DNA from 3 places in the Ruegeria sp. YTSA226 genome. Region 2 is predicted to be linked to each of the others. Evidence: riboswitches for the same ligand, from Rfam matches in the RefSeq annotation. Region 2 holds a riboswitch; each other region holds the start of a gene.
The links. Region 2 has a riboswitch for cobalamin ahead of AC2FFF_RS11155 (hypothetical protein). Riboswitches for the same ligand answer to the same signal wherever they lie in the genome.
Positions count from the first base shown of each region.

Region 1: it holds a riboswitch for cobalamin, as region 2 does, so the genes downstream of both, AC2FFF_RS02895 (CbtB domain-containing protein) here and AC2FFF_RS11155 (hypothetical protein) in region 2, are expected to answer to the same signal.
Region 3: it holds a riboswitch for cobalamin, as region 2 does, so the genes downstream of both, AC2FFF_RS02965 (DUF1636 family protein) here and AC2FFF_RS11155 (hypothetical protein) in region 2, are expected to answer to the same signal.

Region 1 covers NZ_JBXWMQ010000002.1:52,169-57,168, forward strand. The annotation lists gene AC2FFF_RS02870 (thiamine pyrophosphate-binding protein) at 1-1,494, opposite strand, end outside; gene AC2FFF_RS02875 (DUF302 domain-containing protein) at 1,572-2,030, opposite strand; gene AC2FFF_RS02880 (DUF1636 family protein) at 2,099-2,512, shown strand; gene AC2FFF_RS02885 (hypothetical protein) at 2,509-3,003, opposite strand; gene AC2FFF_RS02890 (CbtA family protein) at 3,070-3,768, opposite strand; gene AC2FFF_RS02895 (CbtB domain-containing protein) at 3,773-3,943, opposite strand; cobalamin riboswitch at 3,981-4,189, opposite strand; gene cobF (precorrin-6A synthase (deacetylating)) at 4,233-4,976, opposite strand; gene cobA (uroporphyrinogen-III C-methyltransferase) at 4,969-5,000, opposite strand, start outside.
Region 2 covers NZ_JBXWMQ010000006.1:137,933-142,932, forward strand. The annotation lists gene AC2FFF_RS11150 (protein-tyrosine phosphatase family protein) at 20-520, shown strand; gene AC2FFF_RS11155 (hypothetical protein) at 522-926, opposite strand; cobalamin riboswitch at 1,010-1,229, opposite strand; gene AC2FFF_RS11160 (alpha/beta hydrolase family protein) at 1,369-2,232, shown strand; gene rsgA (ribosome small subunit-dependent GTPase A) at 2,254-3,282, opposite strand; RNA gene ffs (signal recognition particle sRNA small type) at 3,441-3,539, opposite strand; gene AC2FFF_RS11175 (5'-nucleotidase C-terminal domain-containing protein) at 3,579-5,000, opposite strand, start outside.
Region 3 covers NZ_JBXWMQ010000002.1:66,227-71,226, forward strand. The annotation lists gene cobN (cobaltochelatase subunit CobN) at 1-2,541, opposite strand, end outside; gene cobW (cobalamin biosynthesis protein CobW) at 2,545-3,600, opposite strand; gene AC2FFF_RS02965 (DUF1636 family protein) at 3,603-3,977, opposite strand; cobalamin riboswitch at 4,072-4,278, opposite strand; gene AC2FFF_RS02970 (hypothetical protein) at 4,379-4,930, shown strand; gene AC2FFF_RS02975 (hypothetical protein) at 4,927-5,000, shown strand, end outside.

The sequences.
Region 1 (5,000 bases), on a different contig from region 2:
GCCGAAGGCCCGGCCAATAGCTGCAAAGTCGTGGCGGTCGAAATCGACGCCTACGTTCCCAATTTGCCGCTGACGCTGTTTCAATTCGATCAGGGCAAGGCTGGCGTCGACGAACACCAGGAAAATCGGGTTACCACCCATCTCGGCAACGGTCGACAGTTCTCCGGCGACCATCAGGAACCCGGCATCGCCGGAAAAGCTGATGACCGGGCGCGTGGGTTCGGCCAGTTTCAGCCCGATGGCCATTGGCAGAGCGCAGCCCATGGTGCAGAGCGCTGAAGATTGGATCAGCCCGCGTTCTTCGGAACATCCCCACATCTGGCTGAGAAGGATGCGATGTGCGCCACTGTCAGCGGTGGCCAATGTCTCGGCAGGAAGAACCGCGCGGGTTTCCGCAATTACCGCGGCGGGACCCCATACGTCATCAGTAGGGAAGGCTCGCGCCAGGGCGGCCCGAACCTGTTCGGGCTCACCGCCGGGCCAGGTGGCGCGGGCAGGGTTGCCCTTTGCAACGGCCTCGAGGGTCGCACCGGTATCAGCCACCAGGTTCAACCCGGCCTGATGCATGTAGTGATCGTTCGGAACCGCCGAAATGTCGATGACGCGCTTTTCTTCGGGGTCCCATATCTCGCGCCAGCCAGGGCGCATTTCGATCGGGTCATAGCCCAGACACAACACCAGATCGGCCTGTTCAACCAGCGGCACCAGATGGGTGTCAGCAAGCGGCGACAGGCCCGCGCCGCCAAGGCACAGTGGATGATCCTCGGGAACCACGCCCTTGGCCTTGTAGGTTGTCACAAAAGGAATGCCAAAATGTTCAAGGAACGCCTGCACCACATTGCGCGAGTCGTCGTATAGAACATCCAGGCCGATAATCGCGATGGGCCGTTCGGCCTGTGCCACCCAGCGGCGGGCTTTTTCAACGCAATCCCCCTCGGGCGCGACGGCGGCAGGTTTGACAAGACGGCGGCGTTTGACATCGGTCACAGGCGCATCCGCAACCGAAATCGGCACGTCGATATGCACCGGTCCTGGGCGCGGTTGATTGGCCAGCGACACCGCTTTGTCTGCGATAATATCCGCGCCTTTGGCGGTCAGCATGAACGTCCCTTTGGTGATCGAGCGATAGACCCGTGCGTGATCCATGACCTGATGGGTGTATGTCAGCGCCTCATCTGCGTCGACACAGCCGGTCAGCACGATCATTGGCACCCGGTCCTGCAACGCATTGGCGACCACATTGATCCCGTTCATCGCGCCTGGACCGAGTGTGGCCACCAGAATGGCTGGGGCGCCGTCGCGGTGATGCACCGCCTCGGCCATAAAGCCGGCCGCGTTCTCGTGTTTGGTCAGGTGAAAGGTTATCCCCGCCTTTTCCAACGCATCCACTAGGGTCAGCACCTCGCCACCTGGCATGCCAAAAGCGTGGCGGCAGCCAGCCTCATAAAGCCGTTGGGCCAGAATGTCCGCAGCGCGGGGCGTCGAGTCCTGCATCAGTATAGCTCCGAAAACTGTTTCAACGCAGATTGCGGAGGACAGACCCGGACGCAAGGCGCATCACGCCAGTGTGACTATTTGACAGCGGCTTCGGCCACGATCTGAAAGGTGTCATCCAATTCCTGGGCAATGTCCCTCAGGGGGTCTCCGCCCTCATAGATATAGGGCGCGAATACAAAGCTGGGCGTTTTATAGGATAGGGTGGCGGTGCCGTCTTCGTTTTCGGTCACGTAAAACCGGATCGGTGCTTCGATCATTGCGCGCACCGAGGTTTCCAGCACGCGCACCGCATAGTCATTGTTGAAGGCGCCGATCACCAGATTGCCTGGGATTGTAATTCCCCGCGCGGCGGCGGCTTTGGTGGGGCCGGCCTGCGTGACCACGATCAGACCGTTTGCCTTAACCGCCGATTTGGTGTCCGAGACTAATTCATCATAGCTTTTGCCCGTTGGATACACGGCCCATCCCGAGAGCGGTTCGTCGGCCCAGGCGGGCAGGGCCAGCAGGGCGAAGACGGTCCAAAGCAGTTTCATCCAGAGGCCTCCTTTTAAGGTGTCTGCAGGAATCCTGCCAGAAATGTGAGAACGCCGCACTCACAATCTTGTGCGCATTCGGGATTGCGCCGCGCCGCTTAAAGCCGCAGAAACGGGCGCAGGACGAAGGGAAAGGTCTGGATCGGATGCGCCTGATGATCTGCAAAACCTGTGGCACCGCACGCGATCGGGCGGCCGAGGTGCAGGCTGTGAAGGACGCACTGAAAAGGGCTGGATTGACGGATCAGGTCGAATTGAGCGAACACGCCTGTTTCAGCAGCTGCGCGGAACCCACGACGCTGGCTATACAGTCGCTGGGGCGCGCATCTTATGTGTTTTCGGGTGTCGATGTGGTGGCGGATGCTGCGGATATCGCTGAAACTTGCCGTACTTACCTGAACAGCCCCCAGGGTTGGATCGAAGACGCCCGACCCTGCGGGCGGCTTCGGATGTGTTTGCGTGCGCGTATCCCGGCGCTTTAATCGACCTGAACCGTAACCGCAGCACGAACCGGCACGTTATCTACCGAAAGCGGGCTATGGCTGTTGGAATTCAGCGAAACCGAAACCTCGACCTCGCCTTTGGGCAACTGATCAATGTGCATCCAACTGCCGTAAAGCCGGGCGAGCTTTTCTCCGTTGATGTAAACATGCGCGTGCCCTTCGCCCGCCATGTCTGCGGTCGATGCGTTCTGCGGTGCGAAGGTAAAGTTTTTTGGCATGACATGCAGGTTCCAGCCAGACATAGGATCCTGTGTCAGTGCGATGTCCAGTGTAGGTGCATCTGTGCCTGCCGGTAGGTTCAGGGCCGTGGAATGATCGTGGGCCATGGTCTCAGTGTGTGAGGCTCCGTGAAGAGACGGATCAGAATGGTCGTGGCCATCAAATGTGACGCCATTTGCAGCAGCAATTACAAATCCTGCACCGCCGCCAAAGACCAGACCGATCACGAATAGAGCAAGTGAACGGGTCATTGTATTTCCTTGAAAACATAGGGAAACGCGCCAAGTTTACACCCGGCGCGTTCAATCTAAGTGCGATCAGGCCGTTGCTTCGGAATGTTGCGCTTCTTTCTGCCAGAAATAGCCAGCGAACGCGCCAACCAGAACCCATGCAACCAGACCGATTCCAAAAGCTCGTGCCGCGAACAACGCTCCAATTTCAGTCGGCACAGGGCCGGTGAAAACATCGGGCTCGGGTGCACCGATAAGATGTGGCACCAACAGAAGTACCGCGGCGATCACATAGCTGATCAGGTTACCTCCAAAGGCGATCAACCACATGGCGACAAGGGCTGCTGCAACTGTTGCGAACCACCAGACCTGACGCGCATAGACATCGGCTGCCGCGACACCCGGCACTTCGGGCGCAAGGGTGAAACCTGGTGCAAGGTGGAAAGCGATAAATCCGGCCAACCCCCAAAGAACGCCGGTCCGGCCATCAATCTGATGCCCTTGACCTTCGGCTACCGACATCAGCGCAACCATCACCAGCGCATAGCCGGTATAGGTCAGCATGGTAAAGATGACACTCAGCGCATCACGCGTCAGTTCAGAGAACATGCGCGGCAGCTCGGGATGAGCCGATACGGTCTCGGCCCCGAAATGCACCAGCTCTCCGGATTCATAAAGCTCGGCATGCAACAATACTGGTTGCACAAATACCAACTGCAGCAAGGCGGCAATCAGCCCCGCTGCAGCACCAGCGAACAACGCGCTGGTCAATATACGACTGAACACGGTCTTAGTGGCAGGGGAAGCCGGTCGCGTGACGCACGTCATGCGCTGCATCATGCAGGGCCGCTGCCTGAACGTGACCGGTCAGCGTAATGAGGCCCAGACCCAGAACCACTGCAAACATGACCGGAACAAAGCCTGTACGCGCGGCGGATGCTGTTTTCGTTTGTGTTGCCATTTTGTATTCTCCTCTGCCGCCGCACCCGACGGCCGGTGTTTCGTTTTTGCGCCTGGCAGGTCTCCTGGCTTGCGGGTCGATGCCTCTGTTCGCCTTCCCCCCGGAGAACCGGGAGTGGCTGGTTGAACAGGGGCTCTCCGCTTACAGTCGCGGGGGCGGCTTTGGAGTTGACCACCGAGGCAGTCGCACCAAATTCCCTCTTAGCATCCGGATTTCTCCGGCAGGACCAGACACCCCCATTTAGCCGCTATAGCTGTGGCGGTGCAATCATCATTTGCGACGTATTGTGTCAGATTATGCGCTTTTTCAGCAAATAAATATCCATGATCCAACCATGGTCGGCACGGGCATGGGCGCGGCGGTCCAGAATCTGCTGCGCAACCTCGGCCAAAGGGCCTTTGATCAGGATTTCCTCTTTCATGCCGACATATGCGCCCCACCAAATGTCCAAGTCTTCCATGTCCAGGTTTTGGAATGAACATTCACCATCCAGCATCACCGCCACGTTTTCTGCGGTTTCCGGCCATCCTTCGTCCCGGATGCGACGACCAGTTGTGACGATATAGGGCGCGCCCAGTTCGTTGATCGGAATCGCATGGGCCGCCGTCAGCGCTTGCAGCGCTGTGATGCCGGGAATCACGCGTGTTTCTGGCTGAGGGGTCAAACGTGCCGCGATTCGCAGCGAACTGTCATACAGCGACGGATCCCCCCAGATCAGCAGCGCCACATGACGGGCCTTCGGGTGGGCTGCGATGGCCTCCTGCCAGCGCAATGCAATCGCGTCGTGCCATTCGTCCACTCCGCGTAAATAGCCATCATCGGCACGGCGTTTGGGAATGTCGAAATACGCGATTTGCGGAGGAGTATCCGCGACCTGAGCGATGATCTGCTCGCGCAGCCCTGCCAGATCGGCCTTGTTTTCGCCCTTGCGGGGGATCAGGATCAGGTCCGCCGAACGGATCGCCTGCGCCCCTTGAAATGTCACATGATCCGGGTTGCCGGTGCCAATACCGATCAGCGTCAGGTCAATCATTTTCGAACTCTGCCAGAGGTCCAT
Region 2 (5,000 bases):
TGATGCAGGAAAAGGAGCTGTGTTGGAGAGTTTTGTAATTCACCCTCTTGGATTGGGCAAAGGGCAGATCGCTCTGTGCCCACTGCCGGGTGTCACGGGCGATTATGCTGGGGATTTCGCAGTAATCCGGGATTGGGCGCCGGACCTGGTCATCTCGATGACGACCTCGGATGAGTTCCAGCATTCCGGCGGGCTGTCATTCGAGGCGGACCTGCAGTGCGAACGGATTGCCTGGGTTCACCTTCCAATCCGCGATTTCGGCGTCCCCACGCCTGAGGTTGAGGCGCTTTGGCCGCAAGCCAGCGCCGCCGCCCAACATGTCCTTGCCAGTGGCGGCAAGGTGCTGGTGCATTGCCGCGGTGGGTGCGGACGCTCGGGGATGGTTGTGATGCGGCTAATGGTGGAATGCGGCGAAGCGCCTGACCAAGCGCTTCGGCGGTTGCGTGCGGTTCGGCCCTGCGCGGTGGAAACCGACGCGCAAAAGGACTGGGCCGGGTTGCCGGCCCGAACCCTTCCCTGAATCAGGCAGACACTTGATACGGAATACTGTCGCTGCGCGGCGGCAGGGTCGAAACGTCGAGCATCGCACAGGGTGGTTCTGACAGAAAACCAGCGGATTTCTGGGTGAACTCCGGCCCGAATATCATGTCGCCATAGGCGTCCAGCTTTTCTGTCGGCGTGTCTGTGCTGGTGCCGCAATAGACCCTGATCTGTTCTGATTGGGCCCGAAAACGGGCCGTGCAGCCTTCGGTGCAATGGGTCAGATCGCTGGTACCTTCGACCTCGAATGTTTTGGATGTCGCAGGCCTTGCCGTCGCCATCGCCTCGGCCATGGCGCGTGCCATTCGGGCAAGGGCGGGGCAGGGTTTCCCGGTCCTCTGACAGACGGTTGCGGTGAATTCGTGTGTTTTTGTCTTCCAGATCATAATGCGCCCTCCGCGCGCAGGACGAAGGGTGAGGATCAGGTGTGACAGCGCGCTGACGACCTGCCCGGACACCCCGCCCGAGTTTCGGTTTCGATACGATGGCAGGTCTCCTGACTTGCGGGTCGTCGCTTTGCCGACCTTCCCAGCCCTGGGGCCAGTGGTATTTCGGCATTGCTCACCGCTTACAGTTGCGGGGGCAGTCGCGGAGTTGGCCCTTTCCGGCATCGCCGGGGCAGACCGCACCGTGTTCCCTTTTCATCCCGCCCCATTTCCGGGGCAAGAACCATCACCACATCGCTAGCGGCTATGCAGACCCCGAGTCAAGCCACCTGTTGGGGTGCAAACCGGACGTTTGGTCATCTTGATGAAATCTTGACTCTGGTGGCCGAAATCGGGCCGATTGTTGAGTGAACCGAGTAGTTCAGAATTTGTCGGAGGCGCCATGCTTGATACCACGCCCTGCGTCCAGACTAAGGACTTTGACTTTGACTTTGCCTCAGGCTCTGCCAGCCTGTCGGCACGGCTGTATCTGCCTGCAACCGAGCCGAAGATCGCCGTGGTGATTCACAGCGCAACTGCAGTGCCGCGCGAATATTACCAGCATTTTGCCCGTTGGCTGGCCGCCGAACAGGGTATTGCCTGTTTGACCTATGACTACAGCGATTTCGGGCATTCGCTGCGCGACAAACTCAAAACCTCCGAGGTGACCATGGCGGATTGGGCCTTGGTCGACATGCCCGCCGCACGGGCTGAGATGCGCAGGCGGTTCCCGGACGCTTTGCAGTGGAGCATCGGTCATTCCCTTGGCGGCTTGCTGGGGCCGGTGCAGCCAGACATTGATCAGATCGACCGGATGATCTGTGTATGTTCGGGGCTGGTTACTCTGTCCGACCATCCCTGGCCCTATCGCGGGCTGGCGTGGATGTTCTGGCATGTGCATGGGCGTCTGGCAGTGAATGCACTGGGGTATCTGCCGGGCAAAGCTGTGGGGATCGGTGCCGATTTGCCTGGTCCGGTCTATTGGCAATGGCGTAGCTGGTGCACGGCGCCGCAGAATTATGTGCCGCAGATCGGTGACGCTCTGCCCGAAGCGAGATGGGCGCAATCGAATACGCCGGTGGACCTGTTCACCTTCGAGGACGACCAGATGGTGCCGCCAGACGCTGTCTGGCGGCTTGCCGATCTGTATGGACCAAAGGCGCGGCGGCATCTGCTGTCTCCGAAAGAGATCGGAGTGCCCGAGATCGGTCATATCGGTGCCTTTGCCCGCAGAAATCAGGCGCTTTGGCCCCGGTTGATTGCCTGAAGACGCGCTTTTCCGTCCCCGTTAGGGTCTGTTGCGAGACTTTTTGTCATGCATGACAGACCGCACCATTTTACCAAAGGCTTTGTCGCGCGCCCGGGATTGCGCAAGGGTTTCAGAGTTCCTCTGATCCTCGCGCCGCAGCTTGTTCCAGCGTTCCAGCCGGTCCGGCGAGAGCAGGCCATCGGCAATCGCCTCTTGCACGGCGCAACCGGGTTCGGCCTGATGCTGGCAATCTGAAAACCGGCAGGTCGCAGCCAATTCCAGAAGGTCTGAGAAAACCTCATCCACGCCGTCTTGGGCATCCATCAAACGCAGGGCGCGCATTCCTGGCGTATCAATCAGCCACCCCCCGTTTCGCATCGGGTGAAGCGCACGATGGGTCGTGGTGTGGCGACCCCGTGCGTCATCCTCGCGGATCCCCGCCGTTGCCCCGGCCTGACCAGTCATGGCGTTCGCCAATGTGGTTTTGCCGACACCGGATGAGCCGACCAAAGCAGCAGTTTGCCCGGCAGGGCACCAGGACAGGATCGGATGAATCTCTGACGCCTCCAGCGCGTTGACGGTTAGAACGGTCAGAAACCGAGCCAGCGAACTGGCCTGACTGGCATAGCTCTCTGGGTCAGGGCAGCTGTCGGCCTTGGTCAGGACAACAACCGGATAGCACCCGGCCTGATGCGCCAGCGCCAGATAACGCTCAAGCCGTGCCAGATTGAAATCGGCATTGCAGGAACTGACGATATACTGCACATCCACATTCGCCGCGATCAGCTGAACCTGCGCACCGGTGCCTGCGGCCCGGCGTTGCAAGAGGCTTTTGCGCTCCAAAAGATGCCGAATGCGGTTTTGATCATCCGCAAGGACCCAATCGCCAACCGCAAATTCGCCGGTTGATCGGTCAGGGGTCAGATCAGATGTGCCGCCAAGCGCATTCAGGCCGATCAGGCGATCACGATGGACGGCGTTGATGCGATGCGGTGTGCAGGTAGGGTTCACAGCATGTTGGGCTGCAAAATGAGAGGACCATCCCAGGTCCGAAAGTGTTTTGGACATTGTTCTGCCTGTGTTCAGATACAGGAAACCATCAGGGTGGCAGGCGCGCACCCATCGGTAACGTGTTCAGGCAAAAGCGGGGGTTAGTCCCGGAAACGCTCTGCCCGAAGGGTCATTGCTACAATCATAAAGTCCCTCCTGCGGCAGTCGTTGCGCGTAAGTGAGAGGTTGGACATCGACCCAAGCGGGGCTCGTTGTGGCTGCTTCCTTCCGGATCTGACCAGGTTGGCGAGGCGCTCGCCCGCGCCAACCTCTCGAGGGTGGATATAGGCAGTTGGCCGGAAAAACACAACCCGTCAGAAGGTCAGAAGAATCCGTAAAAAGCCATTTCCGTCAGTTCCAAGGACATGTGGATCAAATTCCTGAATGTCCTGCAGATGTCGGTGGGCATTTGGACCGGTGCGTAAGATCGCCTGCGTACCCGTGTTACTAGTGATTCTGAAGGGTTCCTGGGCCTCTTCCAGCGGATCGCTGACCAAGGTGCCTGACAGATAATCCAGCAGGGCTTGCTGGACCGGCAGGATGGGCATGTCGATACGTTGCGCATTACCCGCAAATGGGAAATGCCCGCCCCCGCTGGCGCGATAATTGTTAAGCGCGACGGCAAATTGCTGATCCGACGCAATGGGGGTGGCACCGACCAGAACCTCTGAAACACGCCGGTTTTCGGCATTGATCAAGGTGCCCATATCGTCGAAACGCGGAGGTTGTGTCAGATCAATTCTGCAGGACAGCCCGTATAGCACATCAAAGTTGTGACCCACCCGATTTTCGCAAATAAGTTCGGATGCAGATCCGGTCGAAATCTGGTTGAAAACAGCTGCGGACATCTCAAGCCAGTCCACGATTTGGTCACCGGATACAATGACACCCTGCAATTCGTTTGGAAAAATATGCAGGTCAACCACGTTACGCAGGAATATCTCGCCAGGCTTAACATCCGTATAGAATCGCGGCCCGGCCCGACCGCCGAATTTCGAAGGTGAAACCGCCGATAAAATCGGAATATCTGCCAGGTCGGTATCGGACATACACAGACGTAACGCGGCAGCCTGGGCGGCGGCGACCAGCCTCAGCCCACGGTCCTCGGCGCAAAAGCTGAAATAGCTGTGCAGATGGTGCGGGGTGCGGCCGACCGGCTGGCCCGCTCGCCTGCGGGTTTCGGCATGACCAGAGGAAAACAGATGCAACAATTCTGGATCTTCAGGCGCCAGTGATACGATTTCGTCGGGACGCCCCGCAGATATCGGTCGCAGCGTCGCCCGGGCTTCGCCAGCGGTCCAGCCGCCGCGCTCTGCCGAGTGAAGTTTCAAGTCAATCACCCCCAGATGTGATCCGGCCGTTCCGGGTAGGACAACTGGTTTGCCATGCACCAGAGTGTTTTCAGAGCCGGCCTTGGCGGGATAGGTCAAATGGGAATGACCAGCAATTATTGCGTCGATACCTTCGATTTCGGCTAGCGGAATAATCGCGTTTTCCATATTCCGTTGTGACCTGTCCGGTCCGAAACCGGTATGGGCCAACGCGATGATCAGGTCGCAATTTTCGTTTTGGAGCTTTCTGACTTTGTTTGCCGCACAAGTCAGGATGTCCTGAGTGGTAAGGGTGTCGTGCAGCTTGTGCGCCTCCCATTGCGCTGTCTGAGGCGGGAGGACCGAAAAAACCCCAATTTTCAAAGCCATAGGTGTCGGCGAGCCAGGGATCTCTTTGTGCAAAAT
Region 3 (5,000 bases), on a different contig from region 2:
CTGGCCATACAGCGCAGAAAGCGTTGGGAATACATCGCGGAACAGGCCCGAGACACGCAAGGTCACGTCTAGCCGTGGACGGCTGAGATCAGTGATTGGCAGCACCTCAATACCGGAAACCCGCTCCGACCCCTTGTCCCAAACCGGTTTCACACCCAGTAGGTGAAGCGCCATGGCGAATTCTTCACCCGCAGTGCGCATCGTGGCCGAGCCCCAGAGGTCGACAATCAGCCCCTTGGGGTAATCGCCTTCTTCCTGCAGATGCCGCCGCACTAGTTCCTCGGCCAGTTTGACACCTTGGGTATATGCCGCGCGTGTTGGAACCGAACGCGGATCGGTGGTGTAAAGATTTCGCCCTGTCGGCAGCACGTCCGAGCGCCCGCGATAGGGTGAGCCAGACGGGCCAGCCTCGATCCGTTTCCCGGCCAGTGCGTCCAAAAGTGATTGACGTTCCGCATGCGCTGAAGGCGTGGCATCAAAATTGCCGGTCACTTCGGGGACGCGGCCAAAGACGTGCAAGCCGTCGCCGAACTGGCTTTCTTTGATGTCGCAGACAAATCGGTCGATACGGGTGATCGCTTCGGCGGTACAGGTTGCCTGATCCAGACCCAGATCGCTTTCCAGACCAATGGCCTGCGCCTCATCCCGTATGTCTTCTTGTAGTCGGTCGCGGCGTTTGGGGTCCAGCCCGTCGGCGTTCGAGAATTCGTCAAGCAGGGATTCCAGCCGCACCATACGGTCCGGCGTGTCACATGTTCGCATCGGGGGCGGGATATGGCCCAGTGTAACCGCCCCGATCCGGCGCTTGGCCTGTGCGGCCTCGCCGGGGTCATTCACGATAAAGGGGTAGATCACCGGCAGATCTCGGACCAACGCCTCAGGCCAGCAGTTTTGGGACAGGGCGACCGATTTGCCTGGCAGCCATTCCAACGTGCCATGCGCGCCGATATGGATCAGCGCGTCCGCGCCATGCCCCTTACGCAGCCAGAGATAGAAGGCAACATAGCTGTGGCGCGGGGTGCGCGAAAGATCGTGATAGTCGTCATCGCGCAGCTCGGGCGTGCCGCGTTCCGGTTGCAGCGCGATCAGTGTCTTGCCCCGGTTCAAGGCGGTAAAGTGGAACGCACCATCGGCAAAAACCGGGTCGTCCTCAGGCTTGCCCCAAATGGATTGCAGATCCGTTTGCAATTGTTCCGGCAAGTCTGCCAGCGCGGTCTTATAGGCCGCGAGCGGCCAAGCAAGTCGCGCATCCAAAAGCGTCTCGGCTATCGGTTCGCCGGGTGCTGTGTCATAGCCTTCAGCCTGCAGATCGGACAGCATCGCCTCGGCCGAGGCCAATGCATCCAGGCCAACCGCATGGGCCATCTGCCAGTCCTTGCCGGGATAAGTCGACAGCACCAACGCTGGGACCTGATCTGGTTTGGGTTTGTCGCTTAGGCGCAGCCAGCCGTCCACCCGATCAATGATCGCCTCAACCCGTTCCGGCTCGGGGCGGTGGGCAAAACGGGAATATTCCAGATACGGGTCGCGCTTGCCCGGTTCCTTGAACGAAGCGATGCCCGCCGAAATGCGGCCATCCACCTCGGGCAGGACCACATGCATGGCGAGGTCGGCGGGGGACAGCCCGCGTTCTGCATCGACCCAGGCCTTGCGGCGTGCGGTGGACAGGGCGACCTGAAATACCGGCACATTGGCGGCGTCCAGTGGAGACGTTCCCGAGGCGCCTTTGCCCGAAAAGGAGGTGGCGTTGATGATTGCCGAGGGGGCCAGCGCTACGACCTGTTCGCGCAGCCAGTCAGCGGCGGTAGGGGCTTTGAGCGACGGCGCAAATAGGCCAACAGCCTGAAACCCACGCGCACGCAGGCGGTGGATCAAGGCCGCGACCGGGGCAGTGTCTGCCGAGGTCAGATAGGCGCGATAGAAGGTCACGAGGATGCGCTTGGCATCACCGGCGAATGCGGTATCCGCCGGGATCACACCGCGATCCGGGCACCATACGCCACATTCCGGGATCGTCTTGGCCCCCATCACCGGGCCAGAATAAAGCCCCGCGGCCAGCGCCATTTGCGCCAGCGCAGCCTGCGCTGCGACCTCACCGCCTGTGTCGCAAAGATGCGCCAGCCGCCGCAGGGTTGAAACGGGCAGGGTAGAATAGTCATCCAGGCGCGTATCTTCACGTCCATCCGCCGGCAGGACTGCCACAGCGATGCCTTTGGCGTGGGCCAGTGCCAGAACCTGCTGCAATCCGTAGGACCAGTAGGGCACGCCACCGATCAGGCGGATCAGAATGCCTTTGGCGCCCTCCAGCGTCTGCTCGACATAGGTGTCGACAGAAAGCGGGTGCTTCAGCGCCGTTAGATTGGCCAGCCGCAGGGTCGGCATCCGACCTTCGGGTCCGCCACCACGATGCCAGCCTGCCGCGAAAGCGCCAAGGTCACTGTCGGAAAAGGACAGCACCACCAGATCCGCCGGGCTCTGGCCCAGATCGGTTGGGGTCTCCGTTTCCTCTAACCCATGGCTTTCGCGGAAGACGACGTGCATGGCTTACTCGGCGGCCTCGGTCACACCCACGAGGATTTCGCGGATTTCAGCCTCTTTGATGTCGTCATGCTCGGCGATGACCACCAGACGCGAGCGACGCTCTTCACCTGGCTCCCACGGGCGGTCGTACTGATGACGCACACGGGCCCCGACTGCCTGCACCAAAAGGCGCATGGGTTTGCCGGTAACAGCGGCATAGCCTTTGACCCGCAGGATGTTCAGTTCATTCGCCAGACGTTCGATATTGGCGACCAGCTGGGCCGGATCGGTCTGTTCCGGCAGCTCGACAATGATGCTTTCGAAATCATCATGCTCGTGATCGTGGTGGCCATCGTGATGGCTGGGACGTGCCTCCATGTCATCTTCGGCAGCGGCCTCAAGCCCCAGCACAACACGTACATCCACAGCGCCTTCGGCCACTTCGACCACGGGCAGCGGGCGCGGAGCCTCTGCCGCGATGATTTCCTTGGCCTTGGCGACCCCCTCGGGGCCAGCAAGATCAGGCTTGGTCAGCAGAATGATGTCGGCGCAGGAGATCTGGTCCTCGAACACCTCGGATAGCGGCGTTTCGTGATCAATCGAGTCATCGGCCAGGCGCTGGGCATCCACCGCAGCGACATTCGGGGCAAAGCGACCGGCGGCCACAGCTTCGGCATCGGCCAGAGCAATTACGCCATCCACGGTGATTTTCGAGCGGATATCCGGCCAGTCGAACGCTTTCAGCAGCGGCTTGGGCAGGGCCAAGCCAGAGGTTTCGATCAGAATGTGATCGGGGCGCGGCTCTAGCGCCATCAGCGCCTCGATGGTCGGGATGAAATCATCTGCCACGGTGCAGCAGATGCATCCATTGGCCAATTCCATGATGTTTTCCGCCGGGCAATCGGGGATCGCGCAGGATTTGAGGATATCGCCATCGACGCCAACATCTCCAAACTCGTTGACCACAATGGCCAGGCGCTTGCCCTGCGGGTTCTGCATCAGATGACGCACGAGCGTGGTCTTGCCCGAGCCCAGAAAGCCGGTGATCACAGTGACGGGCAGTTTTTCGAGATTGCTCATATCTAAGCTCCAATCGGGGGAATGCGGGCCGCACAGTTTTTGCGGAAATGTTCAGGACGTTCGCGCCATTTAACGAGGCCATCTTGGGTCGCGAGATATTTGGTCGCGCCTTCAACAATGGTCTCGACATGATCGGTTTCATCGAGATGCTCATAGACAAAGGTCCAACGTTTGGGTCCGCCACGCAGCACAATCGAGCAGCCCTGATCGCAATTTGAAAGGCATTCTACTGCCTTCAAAGTGACGCCATCAGGAAGTTCTGCCTGCTCCAACGCCTTGTGCAGCAACGCCCCAGGACGATCTGCATCATTCTCGACGGGCAGGCCGCGGCGGCAGGTCGTGCACACCAGCAGTTCAACAGGTGTGGTCTCGGTCATGTCTCTCATCCCCCCAAATCCTCTTCGCGGGGGACGGGGTTTCATGCGGGCCACGTATTGCGACATGGGCCCGACACCGGATCACCCCGTCCGGTTTCAACTTCGGATGTTGGCAGGTCTCCCGGCTTGCGGATGTCAGAGGCTGGCCTCTGGCAGATGTCCCGCCTTCCCGGCCTGTCTGGCCAGTGGCTTTGGGCACCCTCTCCGGTCACGGTCGCGGGGGCGGCTGCGTTTGACGGATGACCGCTGACGCATTCCCTTTTCATCTGCATGTGCAGACACCAACGGATGGGACATGCGGCACGGGCAGGGGGCTTGTCAAGCGCGGCAGACGCACGGAAATCATCGAGAATGGAAAAGCGACCTGCCAATGCCTGTCAGCGGCATGTTTGGTCAGCCACATGCAAAATGACGGCAGGCGAGTTTGGGCTTTGCGCCTCGAAGATATCCAGACGAAAGGATTCGCGGGCCAGTTACTTCAAAGGGCATATCGCGTGGATTCGATAGAGCGGTCAAATTTACCGGCCGAGCCAGTGAGTCCACCGCCTTCTGATCAATCCGGTGTCAAGCTTCACTCAGCAGAGCACTGCCGTAGCGAGACGGCATGTCGCAGGCTCGAAAAGCCGAATGCGAAGCAACTGTTTGAAAGTATTGGAGGCGAGTACCGGAATCGAACCGGTGTACACGGATTTGCAATCCAGAAAGAGCGCCAGCGAAAACAACAGGTTAAGGGTGCAAAACACCCCCTGACAAAAAGTGAACAAAAAGCGAAAGTTTCAAAGCCAACTTCGCCGGTTCAAAACGAAAAAGGCCCCGTCACAGCGGCAACTGTGAACTGGGGCCAATTAGAAAAAGCCTGTCAGCTTTCGGAAGACGTTAGCACGGGCCACTACCGCTCCGCAAACGCTCAGTCGGCTTTTTCGCGACCTCTGACCGGCGAGGTGGTCCAATGAGCTGGCGCATCGCAAACGAATGCGCCGAGCGCCGCTTTGGCAGCGCCGCGCGCAAGCAGATCATCATGTT